Regions from separate parts of the Pseudomonas sp. R4-84 genome, predicted to be linked through region 3. Evidence: riboswitches for the same ligand, from Rfam matches in the RefSeq annotation. Region 3 holds a riboswitch; each other region holds the start of a gene.

Region 1 (6,124 bases), 1.9 Mb from region 3:
CGGCCAGGGCGCCAGGCCGCTGGACAGGTCGAGCCAGTCGGCCTCGGCAATGCCATATTGCCGGGAAGCCTTGCGCAGTCGTCCACCATGCTCAAGCATAAAACTCGGCTCCGAGGCAGAGAATCAGCAGCCACAACCATACGCCGCGTTGCACCAATTGCCAGCCGCGATCAATGGAATCGGCACTGGCCGGCACGCCTTCGCCCAAGGACGGACGTTGGTGCAGCTCGCCGTGGTAGATCGCCGCGCCGCCCAGTTCCACGCCCAGCGCTCCGGCGCCGGCGGCCATCACCGGCCCGGCATTGGGGCTGTCCCAGGTTGGCCCCTGGGTGCGCCAACATCTGAACGCCAGTCGGGTCTTGCCGAGCAACGCGTAGGTCAGGGCCACCAGGCGCGCGGGAATATAGTTGAGCATGTCGTCGATCTTTGCCGCCGCCCAGCCAAAACGTTCGAAGCGCTCGTTGCGATAACCCCACATGGCGTCGAGGGTATTGCTCAACCGATACAACACCACGCCAGGCGCGCCAGCCACCGCGAACCAGAACAAGGCGGCGAACACCGCGTCGCTGCCGTTTTCCAACACCGACTCGGTGGCGGCGCGGGCCACGGCGTTTTCATCCAACTCGGCGGTTTCGCGGCTGACCAGATAACTCACCCGCTGGCGTGCCTCGTCCAGATCGCCACTGCGCAACGCCCGGGCCACTGGCTCGACATGTTCACCAAGGCTGCGCAAGCCGAGGGCGCAATACAACGCGAGAATGTCCACCAGCCACCCTACCAGGGGCGCCCAGGACAAGGCTGTGGCCAGCAACGTCAAGGGCAGCACGGCGATGATCCACGCCGTGACACCGTGACTGCGCCAGCCCCGTCCACCGGAGTTGAAACGCTGTTCGATACGATTGGCAAGACGGCCGAACGCGACCAGAGGATGCCAGCGCCGGGGCTCGCCCAGCAACGCATCCAGCGCCACCGCGGCGGCACTGAGCAACGCTACGCTCATGGACGCACTCCCCAGCGATTTTCATAAATCAGTTCCTCGAGCGGCCGCGGTTTCGCCCAGCCTTCCAAGGCGAGCATGGGCGCTGGATAAAAGCCCTCGACCGGCCCCAGGCACAGGATCGCCAGGGGTTTTGCGCCTTCCGGCAGGCCCAACAGATCGGCCAGGGCCTGGGGCTCGAACAACGACACCCAGCCCATCCCCAGCCCTTCGACGCGGGCCGCCAGCCACAGATTCTGGATCGCGCAGGACAGCGAGGCCAAGTCCATTTCCGGCAAGGTCCGGCGACCGAAAATGTGCCGCTCGCGGTCGTCCATCAACGCGGCCACCAGCACTTCGGCGCAGTCGTGGATACCTTCCACCTTGAGCTTCATGAATTCATCACTACGCTCGCCCAGGGCTTCAGCGGTGCGAATGCGCTCTTCTTCCACCAGGTTCTGGATTTCACCGCGCAAGGCGCGATCGCTGATGCGCAGAAACCGCCACGGCTGCATCAGCCCGACGCTAGGCGCCTGGTGCGCGGCTTCGAGCAGGCGGCGCAGCAATTGCGGCTCGACGCTGCCGCCGATGAAATGACGCATGTCTCGGCGTTCGGCGATGGCGCGGTAGACGGCCTCGCGTTCTGCTTGGGAAAAAGTGCTGTCTGTCATGGCCGATTCGCGAGCAGGCTCGCTCCCACACTGGCAGGCATCGTACTGGAGGTCACACCATCCCCTGTGGGAGCGAGCCTGTTCGCGAAGGCTGCTTCTCGGTCCGGCGCAAACAAAGCGGCAATCGCCCTCGGATTGGACGGAAAATAAAAATGCACGTACGACGCCGTCATCCGCCCTTGTCGGAAAACCGCCTCCGCCCCTCGCCCGCCATTGGGGCTATGCCCACGGGCAATCGGCTCAAGCGTGGTGCTGGTCAAGGAATGATGATAGGTATGCCCGCGCAGGTTGCCTTCCGGCAGATCCACCGATTGCAGCGCGAGGGCCGCCAAGCGTTTTTGCATCTGCGCATCGCCGCTCAACATACCCACCAGTTCGGCGCGCGTGCCGTCGACGTCGGTGAGTGAATCAAGCAGATATAGCATGCCGCCGCATTCGGCGAGCAAGGGTTTATCGGATGCATGGTGGGCGCGGATCGCCGCCAGCATGGGCGCGTTTTGCGCCAGGGCAACGTGGTGCAGCTCGGGATATCCACCGGGTAGATAGAGGCTGTCCGCCTCGGGTAATTGGGTGTCGTGGATCGGCGAAAAGAAACTCAACTGCGCGCCCATGGCTTGCAGCAGATCGAGGCTGGCGCCATAAGTAAAGGCAAATGCCTCATCACGGGCCACGGCGATGCGGACGCCGTCGAGCCACCGCTCAACGGCCGTCAGTTCCGGCGCCGCGAACTCCACCGAAGGCGGCAATGCCACTTCACAACTGCCCGCCAGCGCCTCGGCGGCGGCATCGAGACGCACGTCCAGGTCATTCAATTCGCTGGCCTGCACCAGGCCAAGATGGCGGCTCGGCAGCTCGATGCCGGTTTCCCGCGAAAGCGCGCCGTACCAGCGCAAGCCTTCAGTCAGGCTCCCTTCGAGCAATTGCGCGTGGCGCAAGGTGCCGACCCGATTGGCCAAGACCCCGGCGAAGGGCAAATCCGGCTGATACCGTGCCAGGCCCAAGGCCAAGGCACCGAATGTCTGGGCCATGGCCGTGCCATCGATAACCGCCAGCACCGGCACGCCGAAATGCCGGGCCAGGTCGGCGCTAGACGGTGTGCCGTCGAACAGCCCCATCACGCCTTCAATCAAAATCAGGTCCGCTTCTGCGGCGGCTTCCCACAACAACCGGCGACTTTCCTGCTCTCCGACCATCCACATGTCCAACTGATAGACCGGCGCGCCACTGGCTCGCTCAAGGATCATTGGATCGAGGAAGTCGGGACCACACTTGAACACGCGCACCTTGCGCCCCTGGTTGCGGTGCAACCGGGCCAGAGCCGCGGTGACGGTGGTCTTGCCCTGGCCTGAAGCCGGGGCGGCAATCAAGACCGCCGGGCAATGGCGGCTGGCGGTCGACACTCGGCTCACAGTTCGACGCCTTTCTGCGCCTTTATCCCGGCCTGGAAAGCGTGCTTGATCATGCCCATTTCGGTCACGGTGTCGGCCAGCTCGATCATCTCGGGCTTGGCGCCGCGGCCTGTCACGATCACATGTTGCATGGGCGGACGAGCCTGCAGATCACTCAAGACCTGATCCAGGTCGAGGTAACCGTGCTTGAGGGCGATGTTCAGTTCGTCGAGCACCACCAGCCCAATGGACGGGTCGCTGAGCAACTCACGGGACACCGCCCACGCGGCTTCGGCGGCGGCAATGTCGCGCTGGCGATCCTGGGTTTCCCAGGTAAAGCCCTCTCCCATGACATGGAAGCGCACCTGCTCCGGGAAGCGGCGGAAAAACAGCTCCTCGCCGGTGCTGTTGCGACCCTTGATGAATTGCACCACGCCACATTGCATGCCGTGCCCCATGGCCCGGGCCAGCATGCCGAACGCAGAACTGCTCTTGCCCTTGCCGTTGCCGGTCAGCACCAGCAGAAGGCCGCACTCGTTGGGCGAATTGGCGATGCGCTCGTCAATCACGGCTTTCTTGCGCAGCATGCGCGCCAGGTGGCGTTCGTCGCGATCGGGCGTGTCGGTCATGGGGGAGCTCTCCGTTGGGACTGGATAACGGCGGGCGGGCATAAAAAAGGACGGCAACGAGCCTGGCATCGCCCACCGTGATGCCGTTGGATGAATCAGGCCGGTCTCCGGGCTCATGAGCGGCGTAACGCCTGGCTGTGCGCCTTCCCATGTCATGCGACACAGTGGCCTATACGCAGCCTTGACTCATTTACCGTTGCGGGGGCAGCGCCGGGTTTGTGTGCACGCACCGGCTTCCCTGTTTCACCCTATCGGCCATTGCCATAGAGCACCTGAAACAAGCCGCGAAGGTTAGAGGGTTGGGGGTTGAGCGTCAATTAAAGCCGCGATGGGCAGCGCAATGGATATTGGCCGGAATCAATAAGCTGACGTCAATCTTGTGTGATCCTGCGGCAAGTGATATCAAAGAGATACTACGACCCGATATCACAAGAACAAGAGGGCAAATGCGATGCAAGGCATGATCATCAGCAATCCGAAACTGGAATTCCTGCGCCCGGTGCTGGAACGCTGGTTCGATTGTATCGACCGCTACAACGCCGTGCGCGGCGATAACGACACACCCTATTGGCACAATGAAAAAGCCAATCTCGGTCTGCTGTCGGCCGCAGCCTGGATGGCGGAGATGGTCACGCTGCAGGACGCAGCGACTCGCAAGCAGAATGAAGAAGGCGAACGTAATGTCAGCGCCGATCTGTTGATTGCCAGCAGCGATGAACGCGCCTACATCCAGAGCACGCAGCGCTGGCCGAAGGTCAACAACCTGAACCTGACCCAACCGTTGCTGGAAGCCACCAGCGACGCCAAGCGGATCAGCTACGCCAGCGACCTGAAACTGGGTTGCCTGTTCATCGCCCCGCAAAAAGCCCAGCAAAGCGCGACGCCAGAAGAGTTGCAGGACATGATCGATGACCTGCAAAAGGAAAACACCTGCGCCGTGGCCTGGTACTTCCCTTATGCCTACCGCAAGTTGCGCAACGAGGCCGGACACTATCACCCAGGGGTCGCGGTGCTGTTCAAGCAGGCTCATGGTTGATTGTGGCAGCGAGCCTGCTCGCTAGACGGGGGAACAATCCGCATCTCACTGCCAGGTTGACCTGCTTTCGCGAGCAGGCTCGCTCCCACAGGAAAATCGTTTGCCAGGCGGGCGGCCCCACCGTTGAACCATCCCACGTCTACGCTTCTCTATGAGTAATCACATGCACTCATAGGGAAGTCCGCATGCTCAAGCCAAATCACCTGTTGATCGCCGCCCTTGCTACAGGGCTTGTCGCTTGCGGCGAGTCGTCGACATTGCAGGTTTCCGACGGCATCGGCCCGTCACCGAAACTGCCCGAGCCGAACAAGACCCTGATGCCCACGGTGAACATCGCTGAAGCCATCGGATGGCCGGACGGCGCCAAGCCAACCCCGGCCCCAGGCCTGAAGGTGGTTGCCTTTGCCGAAGGCCTGGATCATCCGCGCTGGCTTTACGTGCTACCCAACGGCGATGTATTGGTGGCCGAAACCAACGCTCCCCCCAAGCCCGACGATACCCAAGGCATTCGTGGCTGGGTCATGAAGAAAGTCATGGACCGCGCCGGCGCTGGCGTCCCCAGCCCCAATCGCATCACCCTGCTGCGGGACGCCAATCACGACGGCGTCGCCGAAACCCGGACGATTTTCCTGGAAAACCTCAACTCCCCGTTCGGCATGACGCTGGTGGGCAATGACCTCTATGTGGCCGACACCGACCGGTTGATCCGTTTCCCTTACAAGGAAGGCGATACGCAAATAAAGGCGCAACCCACCAAGGTTGTCGATTTGCCCGGCGGCCCCCTCAACCACCACTGGACCAAGAACGTCATTGCCAGCCGGGACGGTAGCAAGTTGTACGTCACGACCGGCTCCAACAGCAACGTCGCGGAAAATGGCATGGACGCGGAAGAAGGCCGCGCGGCCATCTGGGAGGTGGATCGGGCCACCGGCAGTCACCGCATCTTCGCCTCAGGGCTGCGCAACCCCAACGGCCTGGCCTGGGAGCCTCGCAGCGGCGCCCTGTGGACGGCGGTCAACGAACGGGATGAGATCGGCAGCGACTTGGTGCCGGACTACATCACCTCGGTGAAGGACGGCGGCTTTTATGGCTGGCCGTACAGCTACTACGGGCAGAACATCGACGTGCGCGTCGAGCCGCAAAATCCCGAACTTGTGGCCAAGGCCATTGCTCCCGACTATGCCGTCGGCCCTCATACGGCTTCATTGGGCCTGACCTTCGCCGAAGGCGGCACATTGCCCGCGCCGTTTACAGAAGGCGCCTTCATCGGGCAACACGGCTCCTGGAACCGCAAGCCCCACAGTGGCTACAAAGTAATCTTCGTCCCGTTCAATGCCGGCAAACCCGTGGGCCAGCCCGTGGACGTGCTGACCGGTTTCCTCAACGCAGACGAAAAAGCCCAGGGGCGGCCGGTGGGCGTGGTG
Region 2 (6,124 bases), 110 kb from region 3:
CCAGCGTTGCGATGACTTGCTGGCGTTGCTGCTGGGCGATGCCGGGGATTCGCCAAGGTTGCTCGATGAAGCGCAGCAGATGGGCCTCAAGCCGCAGCTGTCGCGCGTACCGTATCTGTTCGAATTGGGCTTGGAGCATGGCCCTGGTCAAACCGTCGAATCGCTGAGCGCCTGGCTGATGTCGCGCTACCCGGACAGCTGGTGCCTGACGTCGTCCAAATCCTCCTTGCTCTGGTGCCGGCCGGTCACGGCCTCGGTGGAGAACGAGCGGCTGCTGGGCAAGCTCGATGGCCTGGGCTGGAGCATCCTGCGAGTTGCTGTGGGCGGCCAGGCCGAGGGGCTGGCGGGGCTGCGCCGTTGCTACCGGCGGGTGGCGGATCTGCTGGCGTACGGGCGCGATGTCCTGCCGCAGTCGCGCTTGCTGCTTCTCAATCGCTATCGGCTGCCGGTGATGCTCTGGCGGCATCGCAGCGATGATGCCCTCGACGAACTGCTCAGCCCGTTGCGCAAAGTGATCGCCAAGGACAGCAACGGCCAATTGCTCGCTACCTTGCGAAGCTGGTGCGAACACGACGGCCAGAGCCAGGCCTGCGCCGACGCCCTGGGCATCCACCGCAACAGCCTGCGCTATCGCATGGAACGCATCGCCGAACTCAGCGGCGTCGACCCGCTCAGGCTGGATGGGATGCTGGCGTTGTACCTGGGGGTTCAATTGTTGCCCCATGATCAGAACTTTCCGGAGTGACCCCTTCGCGAGCAGGCTCGCTCCCACCATTGATCTCCAGTGATTACAGAATATGCGACCACAGCAGTTCCCATGTGGGAGCGAGCCTGCTCGCGAAGAGGCCAGCAATGCCAACCCATCCTTTGTGAATTTGACCAATAATGCCCAAGGTCTTTTGTGCGGCGGACCGGCGTCAGAATCGCGGTCAGCTGGCAGCATGCTGTACATCGGAACCGGAGAACAAAAATGAAAATAGTCATCGCCCCCGACTCGTTCAAGGACAGCCTCAGCGCCCAGGCCGTGGCGGACGCCATCGCAGGAGGGCTGGCCGAGGTCTGGCCGGACGCGCAGCTGATCAAGTGCCCAATGGCCGATGGCGGCGAGGGAACGGTGGAGGCGGTGCTCGCGGCCTGCGATGGCCAATGGCGCGAGGCGCGGGTCCGTGGCCCGCTGGGCGCCGCTGTCCAAGCCCGCTGGGGCTGGTTGCCCGACAGCCGCACGGCGATCATCGAGATGGCCGAGGCCAGCGGCTTGCAACTGGTGCCGCCGGGACAGCGCGACGCTTGTTCCAGCAGCACCTATGGCACTGGCGAACTGATCCGCGCCGCTTTGGATGAAGGGGCGAGCCGAGTCATCCTGGCGATCGGTGGCAGCGCCACCAACGACGGCGGCGCCGGGGCGATGCAGGCACTGGGCGCGGCATTGCTGGACGACCACGGCCAAGCCCTGCCCCCCGGCGGCCTGGCCTTGGGCAAACTGGCGCGTATCGACCTGGGCGACCTGGACCCACGCCTGGCCGGCGTGTGCTTCGAGATTGCCGCCGATGTCGACAACCCCCTTTGCGGTGCCCATGGCGCTTCAGCCGTGTTCGGCCCGCAGAAAGGCGCCTCCGCCGAGCAGGTGCAACAACTGGACCGGGCGCTGGGGCACTTTGCTGAACATTGTGCCCAGGTGTTGAACCGCGACGTTCGCGACGAACCCGGCAGCGGTGCCGCTGGCGGCCTGGGGTTTGCCGCCAAGGCGTTCCTCCAGGCGCAGTTTCGTACCGGCGTGGAAGTCGTCGCGCAATTGACCGGCCTGGCCGATGCGATCGACGGCGCCGACCTGGTGATCACCGGCGAAGGCCGTTTCGACGCCCAGACCCTGCGTGGCAAGACGCCGTTTGGCGTGGCCCGTATCGCCCAGCGGCGCGGCGTACCGGTGGTGGTCATCGCCGGCACGCTGGGGGAGGGCTACGAAGCGCTTTATGAGCACGGCATCGATGCCGCGTTTGCCCTGGCGAATGGGCCGATGACGCTACAAGAAGCTTGCACCGATGCGCCACGCCTGCTGGCCGAGCGGGCCCGGGACATCGCCCGGCTCTGGCGAGTGGCGGCGCGCTGACTTGCCCTTGGGGCAGTCGCCAGGACGCATCAGTCGTCGGAGATTGCCTTGGGACATTGACCCGCCCGCACACCCTGCGTAGCCTTGCGCCTTCGAGGTTCTTCGGCACGCGCCGAAGCTAGGGTCTGTATGAAATGTTCGCGTACAGAGCCTGAGAAGGGAACGCGGTCCAAGCCGCGGCTGCCCCCGCAACTGTGAACGGTGCTGTTTCTGCAAGGCCACTGTGCTTGCCCTATACAACGGGCGCACGGGAAGGCGCAGCAAAATGTCAGTCCCGGCTTTGAAAAAAGCCGATTTGGCCCGCCGTCAGCCAGGAGACCTGCCTCGACAACAGATTCTCACTACAACCGGGCGGGGTGATCCGGTGGCGAAATCTTCCGCGCGCGCCTGTGCCAGTGGTTGTCGTCCCGTTTGCCCGCCACCTTGCCAAAGGGCATCCGATGAAAACACTGGCCAAACTCCCCGTCACCATCGTCACCGGTTTCCTCGGGTCGGGTAAGACCACCTTGCTGCGGCACATGCTCGACAACGCCCAAGGCCGACGTATCGCGGTCATCGTCAACGAGTTCGGCGAACTGGGCATTGACGGGGAGATCCTCAAGCAGTGCTCCATCGGTTGCACCGAAGAAGAAGCCAACGGCCGCGTCTATGAACTGGCCAACGGCTGCCTGTGCTGCACCGTGCAGGAAGAGTTCTTCCCGGTGATGCGTGAGTTGGTGGCGCGTCGCGGCGACCTCGACCACATCCTCATCGAAACCTCCGGCCTGGCCTTGCCCAAGCCGCTGGTCCAGGCCTTCCAGTGGCCGGAAATCCGCAGCGCCTGCACCGTCGATGCGGTCATCACCGTGGTCGATAGCCCGGCCGTGGCCGCGGGCACCTTCGCCGCGTTCCCGGACAAGGTCGATGCCCAGCGCAAGCTGGACCCGAACCTGGACCATGAATCACCGCTGCACGAGCTGTTCGCCGATCAACTGGCGAGCGCCGACCTGGTGATCCTCAACAAAGCCGACCTGATCAACCCCGAGGACCTGGCCAAAGTCCGCCTGGAAGTCGCCGAAGAGCTGCCGCCAGCGGTCAAGGTCATCGAAGCAAGCAACGGTCGCCTGCCGCTGGACGTGTTGATCGGCCTGGGCGCGGGCTCCGAGGAACACATCGACAGCCGCCACAGCCATCACGACCACCACCATGACGGCGATGACGACGACCACGATCACGATGCCTTCGATTCGATTTCCATCGAACTGCCCCAAGCTGACGAAAGCCTGCTGCTGGACGCGCTGACGCAACTGGTAATTCAGCATGACGTATTGCGGGTCAAGGGCTTCGCGGCCATCCCGAACAAGCCGATGCGCCTGTTGATCCAAGGTGTGGGCACGCGCTTCGACAAGCACTTCGACCGCCAGTGGGGCGCCGATGAAGCGCGCGTCACACGTCTGGTACTGATCGGCCAGGCCCTGGACGCCGGGCTGCTCGAAGCGCAGTTGCGCGCCGCCCTCAGCGTCTAAACCATGCACCTGCTCAGGACCCAGCCCGGTGGTTTCGTGTCGGATGACAACATCGCCGACCTCGGGCAAACCCCCGCCGAGCTGGTGATCCTGTGCAGCGGCGATTCCAGTCTGGCGCTGCTGGCAGAAGCGGCGCGGCAGTTGCCGGACGATTTTCCGCAGTTTCGCCTCGCCAACCCGATGCAAGTGCAGAACCACGCCTCGGTGGATCTGTACGTTGAAGATGTATTGCGCCACGCCAAGGTCATCCTGCTGTCGTTGCACGGTGGCATCGGCTATTGGCGCTACGGCATCGAGCGCCTGGTGGAACTGGCCGGGCGCGGGGTGAAACTGATCCTGGTGCCGGGGGACGACCGTCCGGACCCGGAGCTCAGCGACCTGAGCAACGTGTCCGCCGAGCACCGCGATCGGCTCTGGCAGTTTCTTCGTCAAGGCGGATTGGAAAACGCCCTTAACCTGTTCCGTCACCTGGGCAGCCAATGGTTTGGCCGCGATTATCCGTGGGGCGAGCCCCAGCCCTTGGCGCGCACGGCGATCTATCACCCGGAAAAAACCAACGCGACCCTGAATGATTGGCAAGCGGACTGGCGGGCAGGCGATCCCGTAGCGGCGCTGTTGTTTTATCGCTCCCACCTGCAAGCCGCGAACACCGCGTTCATCGACGTGTTCTGCCAGCGGCTGCAAGCGGCGGGGCTCAACCCTTTGCCGATCGCCGTGGCGAGCCTCAAGGAACCCGGTTGTCTGGCACAGGTGGAAGACTGGCTGGACGAAGTGGCAACGGGGGTTATTCTCAACACCACCGGCTTTGCACAATCGAGTCCGGAAGCGCCGCACTTGCGGCCGTTTCGCCGCGATATCCCGGTGATCCAGGCGATCTGCGCCCAGGACAACGAACCCGGCTGGCGCGCCAGCGAACAAGGCCTGGGCCCACGGGACCTGGCGATGCACATCGCCTTGCCGGAGCTGGACGGGCGAATCATCAGCCGGCCCATCAGTTTCAAGGACCTGGCCTGGCGCAGCGAGCGCAGCCAGAGCGATGTAGTCTGCTACCGGGCGATACCCGAACGCATGGATTTTGTCGCTGGACTGGCCCGCCGCTGGACCACCCTGGCGCGCCTGCCCATCGGCGAAAAGCGCGTGGCGCTGATCCTCGCCAACTACCCGACCCGGGACGGACGCATCGGCAACGGCGTCGGCCTGGACACGCCAGCGGCGGCGCTGAATATTCTGCGGGCGATGCAGGCCGAGGGTTATCCGCTGACCACCGAGCTGCCGGCCAGCGGCACCGCGCTGATCCGGCAGTTGCTCGGCGGCGTTACCAACGACCTGGATAGCCTCGACCTGCGGCCTTGTCATCAGAGCCTGGCCGTCGACGCGTACCGGGCCCTGTTCGACGCGCTGCCCGAGGCCAATCGCCAAGCGGTGCTGGAACGTTGGGGCGCACCCGAGCAGGACCCGATGTTCCGTGACGGACGCTTGATGATCGCCGGCCTGCGCCTGGGCCTGACGTTCGTCGGCATTCAGCCGGCGCGGGGGTATCAGGTCGATCCGAGCGCGGTGTACCACGACCCGGACCTGGTGCCGCCCCATGGCTACCTGGCGTTCTATTTCTGGTTGCGCCACACCTACGGCGCTCACGCCGTGATTCACGTCGGCAAGCACGGTAACCTCGAATGGCTGCCGGGCAAGGGCGTCGGGCTGTCGGAAAACTGCTGGCCGGACGCGCTGCTGGGGCCGCTGCCAAACATCTATCCGTTCATCGTCAACGACCCGGGCGAGGGCGCTCAGGCCAAGCGGCGTACCCAGGCGGTGATCATCGACCACCTGATGCCACCGCTGACCCGCGCCGAAACCTACGGGCCGCTGCGCAACCTGGAGCTGCTGGCTGACGAATACTACGAGGCGCAATTGCTCGATCCGCGCCGCGCCAGGGAATTGCAACGGGACATCCTGGCCCTGGTGCGCGAGACGCATATCGACCGCGAGCTGCAACTCGACGCCGGCCTCGACAGCGACGCCGACGCGGCGATCTGGCTGCCGCGCCTGGACACCTACCTGTGCGACCTGAAGGAATCGCAGATTCGCGATGGCCTGCATATCTTTGGCGAGTCGCCGAGCGGACGGCTGCGCATCGACACCTTGCTGGCATTGCTGCGCATTCCCCGTGGCGACGGCAAGGGCGCCCAGTCGAGCCTGCTACGGGCCCTGGCCAAGGCGTTCGGGTTGGGCTTCGATCCGCTCGATTGCACCTTGGCCGAGCCTTGGGCCGGCGAGCGCCCCGAGGCTTTGCGCGACGTCAGCGATGAGCCCTGGCGCACCGTCGGCGACAGCCGTGAGCGTCTGGAGCTGTTCGCGGCGCGACTGATCGAGCAAGCCTTGGCGGGCGATATCGCGCAGCTCGACGCGCCGGGTTGGGAGACGGTGCACGGCATCATCGACCACCTGCGTGCCGTCGTCGCGCCGCGCCTGGATGCCTGTGGCTCGGCGGAGATGCGCGGCTTGCTCGACGCAT
Region 3 (6,124 bases):
TCTGTTCCAGGTGCAGCTCGGCGCTGTTTACCACCTGTTCGGCGCGGTGGCCTTCCAGCACGGCCGTTGGCACCAGGGAGCCGGCGTAGATGATCACGGCGCAGTTGCGAATCAGCCGCTGGCCCTTGACGGTGATCAGCTCCGGATCGCCAGGGCCGGCGCCGATGAAGTAAACGGTCATGACCGGTTCCTATGCAAAGATGAGGGCGTGCATGAGCAATGCTCATGATTCGGCAGTCGATTATCGAGTGTTACGAAGCCGCCGCCAATGCCAACGTCGCCTGTGGGCCTTTCTGGCGGGTGACTCGCAATCTCGCGGGCGAAACACCCAATTGATCGGCCAGGGCGAGGGCGGCGCTTTCGGCGACGCCATGGCAACCCGTACGCTCGAAAGCGATGGCTGAGCGATGGCTGAGCTGTGCTTGATAACCCGCCAGTTGTTCAGCGCTGAAACACGTCAGCGGCAGCGATAATTGCGCTGCCAACTCCAGCAGCCCCGGCTCGTCACGCTTGCGGTCAATGCTCGCCAATGCCCTTATTTCGTCGAGCGCGATACCGTGGGCCAGCAGCGTCTGCTCAAGCAATGCCCGCAACGTGCTGGCCGAGCAACCGCGCTGGCAGCCGAGGCCGACCACCAGGATCGGCCCGCCACTCATGCTTGGTCGTGAGCCTGTGCACCACGGCGGAACAGCCAGGCGCTGATCAGGCCCAAGGCCAGCCAAAACGCAACATTGGTCAATTGCGAAGCGAGCTTGAACTCACTTTCCAGCGCCTCGGGCGCGAGCATCGAATGCACGTCCGGCTGCGGGGCGCCAATGACGTGAGGAATCAGCAGGGTCGCAAGGCCCAACACTTTCAACAGCCAATGCCGACCGAACGCAATCAGGGCGATGCCCACCGCCGTACATGCAGCGGTGCCGATCCACCACATCTGCCGTTGGGCCAGATCCGCCGCAGCAGTGCCCGGCAGTTCCGGCGGCAAGCCCAGCGTCGGCGCCAGGACGAAGGTGGCATAGCCGGCCAGGCCCCAGAGCAAACCCTGGGATGTGCGCGTCGGTTCACGCAAGGTGTACAGGCCCGCCAGCATCAGCGCAAAACCCACCGCGACCACCAGGTTGCCGCCGGTGGTGGAGAGCACGCGTTGCCAGCCGTCCTCCGGCTCCCAGGCTTGCGCGTCATGGCTGTGTGCAACCCCAGCGGCGTGTTCATGGACCTCGGCGGCCGGGGCCTTTTCGTAGGTCTCGGCTTGCTGGATCAGCGGCGATACCCAAAAACTTTGTAGAAGAGTCAGCAGCAGGGCGGCCAACAATCCACTGAAACCGGCGGTTTGCGCGATACGCTTGATCATGGCGTCGGCGCTCAATGGCACGGGAACGCGGCGCTGTGCCGTGTGTCGTGGGCTGCGTTGTGCACCGCTTCGATGTGGGAGAAACCGGCGAAATACACCAGGCCCGCGCCGAGAATCGAGGCAAGGACCGCGGCGCTCAAGCGCTGGCTCAGGGTGACGGTGCTACTGGTCGTGCGGGCGGTGCTGCTGATGGTCGACATGGCGCTTCCCTCTGGTGTCAGCGGGCGGACCGAGCGCAATGAAAACCCAGGCGAAGACTCGCCGGGATTCGAACAGCGCCCGCCCACCGCGGGTTTGTTGAAAAGAAGTCATGGGCCGGTCTCCGGGCTCACGAGGGGCAGGGCCTGAGCCTTGCCTGAAAGCGTCACCTTCCCATGCGCATGCACAGTGGTTTCGACGCTTCACTCGCTTACCGTTGCGGGGGCAGCACCGGACTGACGTGGCCTTGAAGTAAAGCACACGATTCACCGGTTTCCCGTTTCACCCTGTGAAGGGCACCCAAACAGGCGCACAGGAGACCATGGGCGGGTGCGGGGCGTCAATGTGCAAGGCAGCCCAAACGGTGGCGTGTTTCAGGATTTGAGATAGGGTTGAGCTGAAACACTGCAACTCTCAAGGAAATGACATGCGCTTTTCAGCCCTGACCCAACGCATCATCGGCGACGGTGCCGCCGCCTGGGAAATTCATGACCGGGCGCTGGCCATGCGCGAGCAGGGCAGGGACGTGCTGTTGCTCTCGGTGGGCGACCCGGATTTCGACACACCCCACGCGATCGTCGAGGCCGCCGTCGCCAGCTTGCGGGCCGGCGATACCCACTACTCGGATACGCGAGGCTTGCACTCGTTGCGCGCCAGCATCGCCCGGCGGCATCAACAGCGCTGCGGCCAACCGGTGGGCGCCGAGCACGTCACGGTGCTTCCCGGTGCCCAATGCGCGGTCTATGCCGTCGCGCAATGCCTGCTCGACCCTGGCGATGAAGTGATCGTCGCCGAACCGATGTACGTCACCTATGAAGCGGTATTCGGTGCCTGCGCAGCGAAAGTGGTGCCGGTGGCGGTGACGCCGGAGAACGGCTTCCGAGTCCAGCCGGCCGACGTCGCCCGGCTGATCACCCGGCGCACCCGCGCCATGCTGATCAACAGCCCCAACAACCCCTCCGGCGCCAGCCTGCCGCTGTCCACCTGGCAAGCCCTGGCGCAACTGTGCATCGAACACGACCTGTGGCTGATCAGTGACGAGGTCTACAGCGACTTGCTCTACGAAGGCGAACACATCAGCCCGGCCGGCCTGCCGGGCATGGCTGAGCGCACCGCCACCATCAACAGCCTGTCCAAATCCCACGCCATGACCGGCTGGCGCATCGGCTGGGCCATTGGCCCCGAACCTCTCGCTGAACACCTTTCCAATCTGTCGCTGTGCATGCTGTTCGGCCTGCCGGACTTCGTTCAGCGCGCGGCCCAGGTTGCGCTGGATCTGGATTTGCCCGAAGTGGCGCAGATGCGCGAGGAGTATCGACAGCGTCGCGACCTGGTGTGCGCGGCACTGGAAAATTGCCCTGGTCTCAAGCCGGTACAGCCTGATGGCGGCATGTTTGTGATGGTTGACGTGCGGCAGACGGGGCTGGGTGCGCAGGCGTTTGCCGAGCGGTTATTGGAGGGCAATGAGGTGTCGGTGCTGGCGGGGGAGGCGTTTGGGCCGAGCGCGGCGGGGCATATTCGAGTTGGGTTGGTGGTGGGCCAATCCCAGCTCAAAGACGCCTGCCAAGGGATGGCCCGATGTGCCGTGGATTTATTGAAGAGGTAGGCGGGTCGGCTACCTGACGTTTGTAATTGAGTGGTTCACCCGACGAACGGTGGGTTAACCTGTCAGATCTGACAGTAGGCGCGGCGGGCAAATCCGCGCTTAATTTCTCCAGGCTATTGAGTGCCGGTCTGGAGTGTCATGTATGTCCTCTTTAGTTAGGAATATTGGTATCTTGGCGAGGCCTCTCAGCATTGAAGGGGTTGGTGCCGACAATATCTTTCCTCCTGAAGCCTCCACCCAAGGCGCAAAGTTATTAATTCCTGAGTGGGAGAATCCCTCTCAGCAACTCGGCAAGAGTGATCTGCTGGAGGTCTGGGTAGTTGCACCTGGATCGTCAGATGAAGTGTCGTTCTATAGTAATTATTTCCCCGTTCCTGTGGTATTTCCGGCATTTGTCTTATTGCCCGCTCAATATCTGCAACAGGAGGGAGATGTTCTTCTGAAGTATCGTGTGACGCAGGGGGACTCCGAAAACGAAGATACATCGTCTCCGCAGATATTTCATGTGACGAGACCTACACCGGTGAACCTGGCTGGGCCAGGTTTTCCCAGCGCCACACTATGGGGTTATCTCAATTGTTCTTCGCAACCCAAGTTGTGGGAGCGGGTGCTTGTACACGTGCCAGCCCAATCTGGGCGGTTCGCCAAGGATGACGAATGTGCATTGAACTGGGAGGGCTATAGCAGCCTCAATGGTCTCGGTCCGATTGCCGGAACAGCGGTGCGAGTGACAAAGATTCTGACTCAAGAAGAGGCGTCATCTGACCAGGGATTCGATCTGGTCCTGGAAAGTGACAAGTACGAACAGCACATAAAGCCAATGGAAAGAAATGCTTCGGCTTTGGCCAGTTATACCTTGTATCGAAACGGCAGCGCATTGGGAAAGTCACCGCCCGCATTGGTGAAGATTGATCGAGTCATTCCAGGGCAAGCGCTTCCCTGCGGTCCTGGTGCTACAGGGCTGGAGGCAATCCACGCCTTTTCTGATGTTAAAGATCCATTAAACGTAATGTCGATGGAGTTCGAAAAAATGAATATTCAAGTTAAATCGGGTGGGGTACTGGCTGAGCCTCCTATCATTGTGGGGCAGTTGCCGGATAACAGGCTGACGTACCAACAATTAAAAGTCGACGGTTCCATTGAAGTGCAGCTTGCGAGTATTGTGGATGAAAGTCCCGAAGGGGGCTCAAAGGTAGAGCTTCATTTGTTTCCCAAAGGCGAGACTCCTGTTGAGAATGATCCGACTTATGTGATTGCGACACAGTTAAAAGCAGATCAGCCCGGAGGAGACTGGTCATTTCCGATTAAATTTCAGGTGCCCACGGATGGGTTTGAGGACGTCTTCAACCCTACTGGAGAATACAATGCCTATGAGCTCGCATTCATAGTTTACGACGCCAACGGCAACGTTGATACTTCGTCACCTTTTACCGAAGCACTGATCGATTTGACTGCGCCTTACCAACGCCAGCCCGGTACTGGCAATGGGACCGGTACCCGCCCAGCGTTGTTAACTTTGGACGCCGCGTTTCCAGTCGTTATCGATGATGCCTGGTTGGCCGATCCCGCCAACGCAGGTGGATTGAATCTCACCATTCCTCATGCGTATCAAAAATTTGAGGCGAATAATGATCGGGTCAAATTCTATATTTCGACGCAAACCACCTTTGGCTTGATGCAGGGGGAAACACCCGCCTACGACGGGCCTGTTCCGCCCAATGGGACCATCAATATTCCCCATGCCTTTCTTGCAGCACTGAATGACGGGATGCATTACTACTCCTACAATCTTACTGATCTGCCGGGCAACATCAGCAATCACGCACCCATTACTCCAATGTTCAGCCGGGTCAAGGCAGAAAGGCCGGTGCTGGCTGTACCCAGGATTCCTGTTACCAACGGTGGTGCAATACCCATTACATTCGCGACGGTACGTCCGAGCCCCAGCTTAGCGGTTATGGAAATTGACCACCCTCTTCATTCAATCCCCGGGGACCGGATCATCCCCTACCTCTATTCATCGGAAAGCGGGCCGACCCAACTGCAGGAACAAGAAATACCTCCAGGTAATACTAGGCCACTAGAATTCTTGCTGGACTATGACACTTTGGCTCCCCTTTTTGGAGACGCGAACAAGGATAGCGAGACTGAGCTGGAATATTATTATGAATTGGAACGCTCCTCGATCACTCCCAACCCGGTATCGGCGCCTCAGCAGTTTGCGGTCATCGATTTTAGTTATGCGGGACCGGAACAGCCTAACCTCCCGGATCCGGAGAATGTCAACATTGCTCATGTAGTAGTGCAGGGCGCAGGCACTCCTCAACCCGATCCTAATACGCTTGGGCCTGACCAGGCGGGCTTGGCGGCGGCCATGAACTGGCCAGTCTGGACGGACGTCGATCGACCTGTCACGGGGCGTGAGATTGTCACGTTTTTCTATCAGGGCAAACCAGTAGGTGGCCCGGTGCCGGTGCGGGTGGGCGATACAACCGTTACAACATCGTTACCCTGGACAACGATTCTGGCTGAGGGTAACGGTACTGCGGCGGGCGGCAATGCCCGGGAGGCGTACATCACTATCGGGTACCCTGGTGGCGAAAATGGGATGACGCAGACGCCGACAACAAAGGTCGACGTGACCGCAATCGTCATAAATCTTCCTGCGCCGCAAATCGTTGTGTCTGCCTTTACTAACCCTGGTACAGGAAGTCTGGTGCCGGAACGAATCGTGACCAGCATCAACTGCCCGAGCCTCGACCACCCGGTTGTTGCGAACGGTCCGAAGCCGCCCTATCAGCCCCGTCAATTGCGAATCCGGATTCGGCGAGATACCAACATTCCCACCGGTACGCCAGTGGATCTGGTATTCGAAGGACGAGAAAACAATGTACCTGGGGCCCCGGCGATTCCCAATACGCGCATCGAGCTTTCGTCAGCGATGCCGGCCACGGGGGATTTGGAGTTCAGAC

Evidence for each region. Region 3 has a riboswitch for cobalamin ahead of M1D68_RS10060 (CbtB domain-containing protein). Riboswitches for the same ligand answer to the same signal wherever they lie in the genome.
Region 1: another riboswitch for cobalamin. It lies ahead of cobO (cob(I)yrinic acid a,c-diamide adenosyltransferase); the one in region 3 lies ahead of M1D68_RS10060 (CbtB domain-containing protein).
Region 2: another riboswitch for cobalamin. It lies ahead of cobW (cobalamin biosynthesis protein CobW); the one in region 3 lies ahead of M1D68_RS10060 (CbtB domain-containing protein).

The regions. Positions count from the first base shown of each region.
Region 1 is NZ_CP096390.1:4,098,180-4,104,303, forward strand. Features, by position in the region: gene cobD (threonine-phosphate decarboxylase CobD) at 1-99, opposite strand, end outside; gene cbiB (adenosylcobinamide-phosphate synthase CbiB) at 92-1,000, opposite strand; gene bluB (5,6-dimethylbenzimidazole synthase) at 997-1,647, opposite strand; gene M1D68_RS18715 (cobyrinate a,c-diamide synthase) at 1,644-3,056, opposite strand; gene cobO (cob(I)yrinic acid a,c-diamide adenosyltransferase) at 3,053-3,664, opposite strand; cobalamin riboswitch at 3,746-3,955, opposite strand; gene M1D68_RS18725 (hypothetical protein) at 4,116-4,700, shown strand; gene M1D68_RS18730 (PQQ-dependent sugar dehydrogenase) at 4,886-6,124, shown strand, end outside.
Region 2 is NZ_CP096390.1:2,277,756-2,283,879, forward strand. Features, by position in the region: gene M1D68_RS10585 (sugar diacid recognition domain-containing protein) at 1-745, shown strand, start outside; gene M1D68_RS10590 (glycerate kinase) at 971-2,107, shown strand; cobalamin riboswitch at 2,212-2,448, shown strand; gene cobW (cobalamin biosynthesis protein CobW) at 2,548-3,612, shown strand; gene cobN (cobaltochelatase subunit CobN) at 3,616-6,124, shown strand, end outside.
Region 3 is NZ_CP096390.1:2,166,997-2,173,120, forward strand. Features, by position in the region: gene cobM (precorrin-4 C(11)-methyltransferase) at 1-181, opposite strand, end outside; gene M1D68_RS10050 (cobalamin biosynthesis protein) at 252-656, opposite strand; gene M1D68_RS10055 (CbtA family protein) at 653-1,348, opposite strand; gene M1D68_RS10060 (CbtB domain-containing protein) at 1,360-1,548, opposite strand; cobalamin riboswitch at 1,645-1,865, opposite strand; gene M1D68_RS10065 (pyridoxal phosphate-dependent aminotransferase) at 1,974-3,152, shown strand; gene M1D68_RS10070 (hypothetical protein) at 3,295-6,124, shown strand, end outside.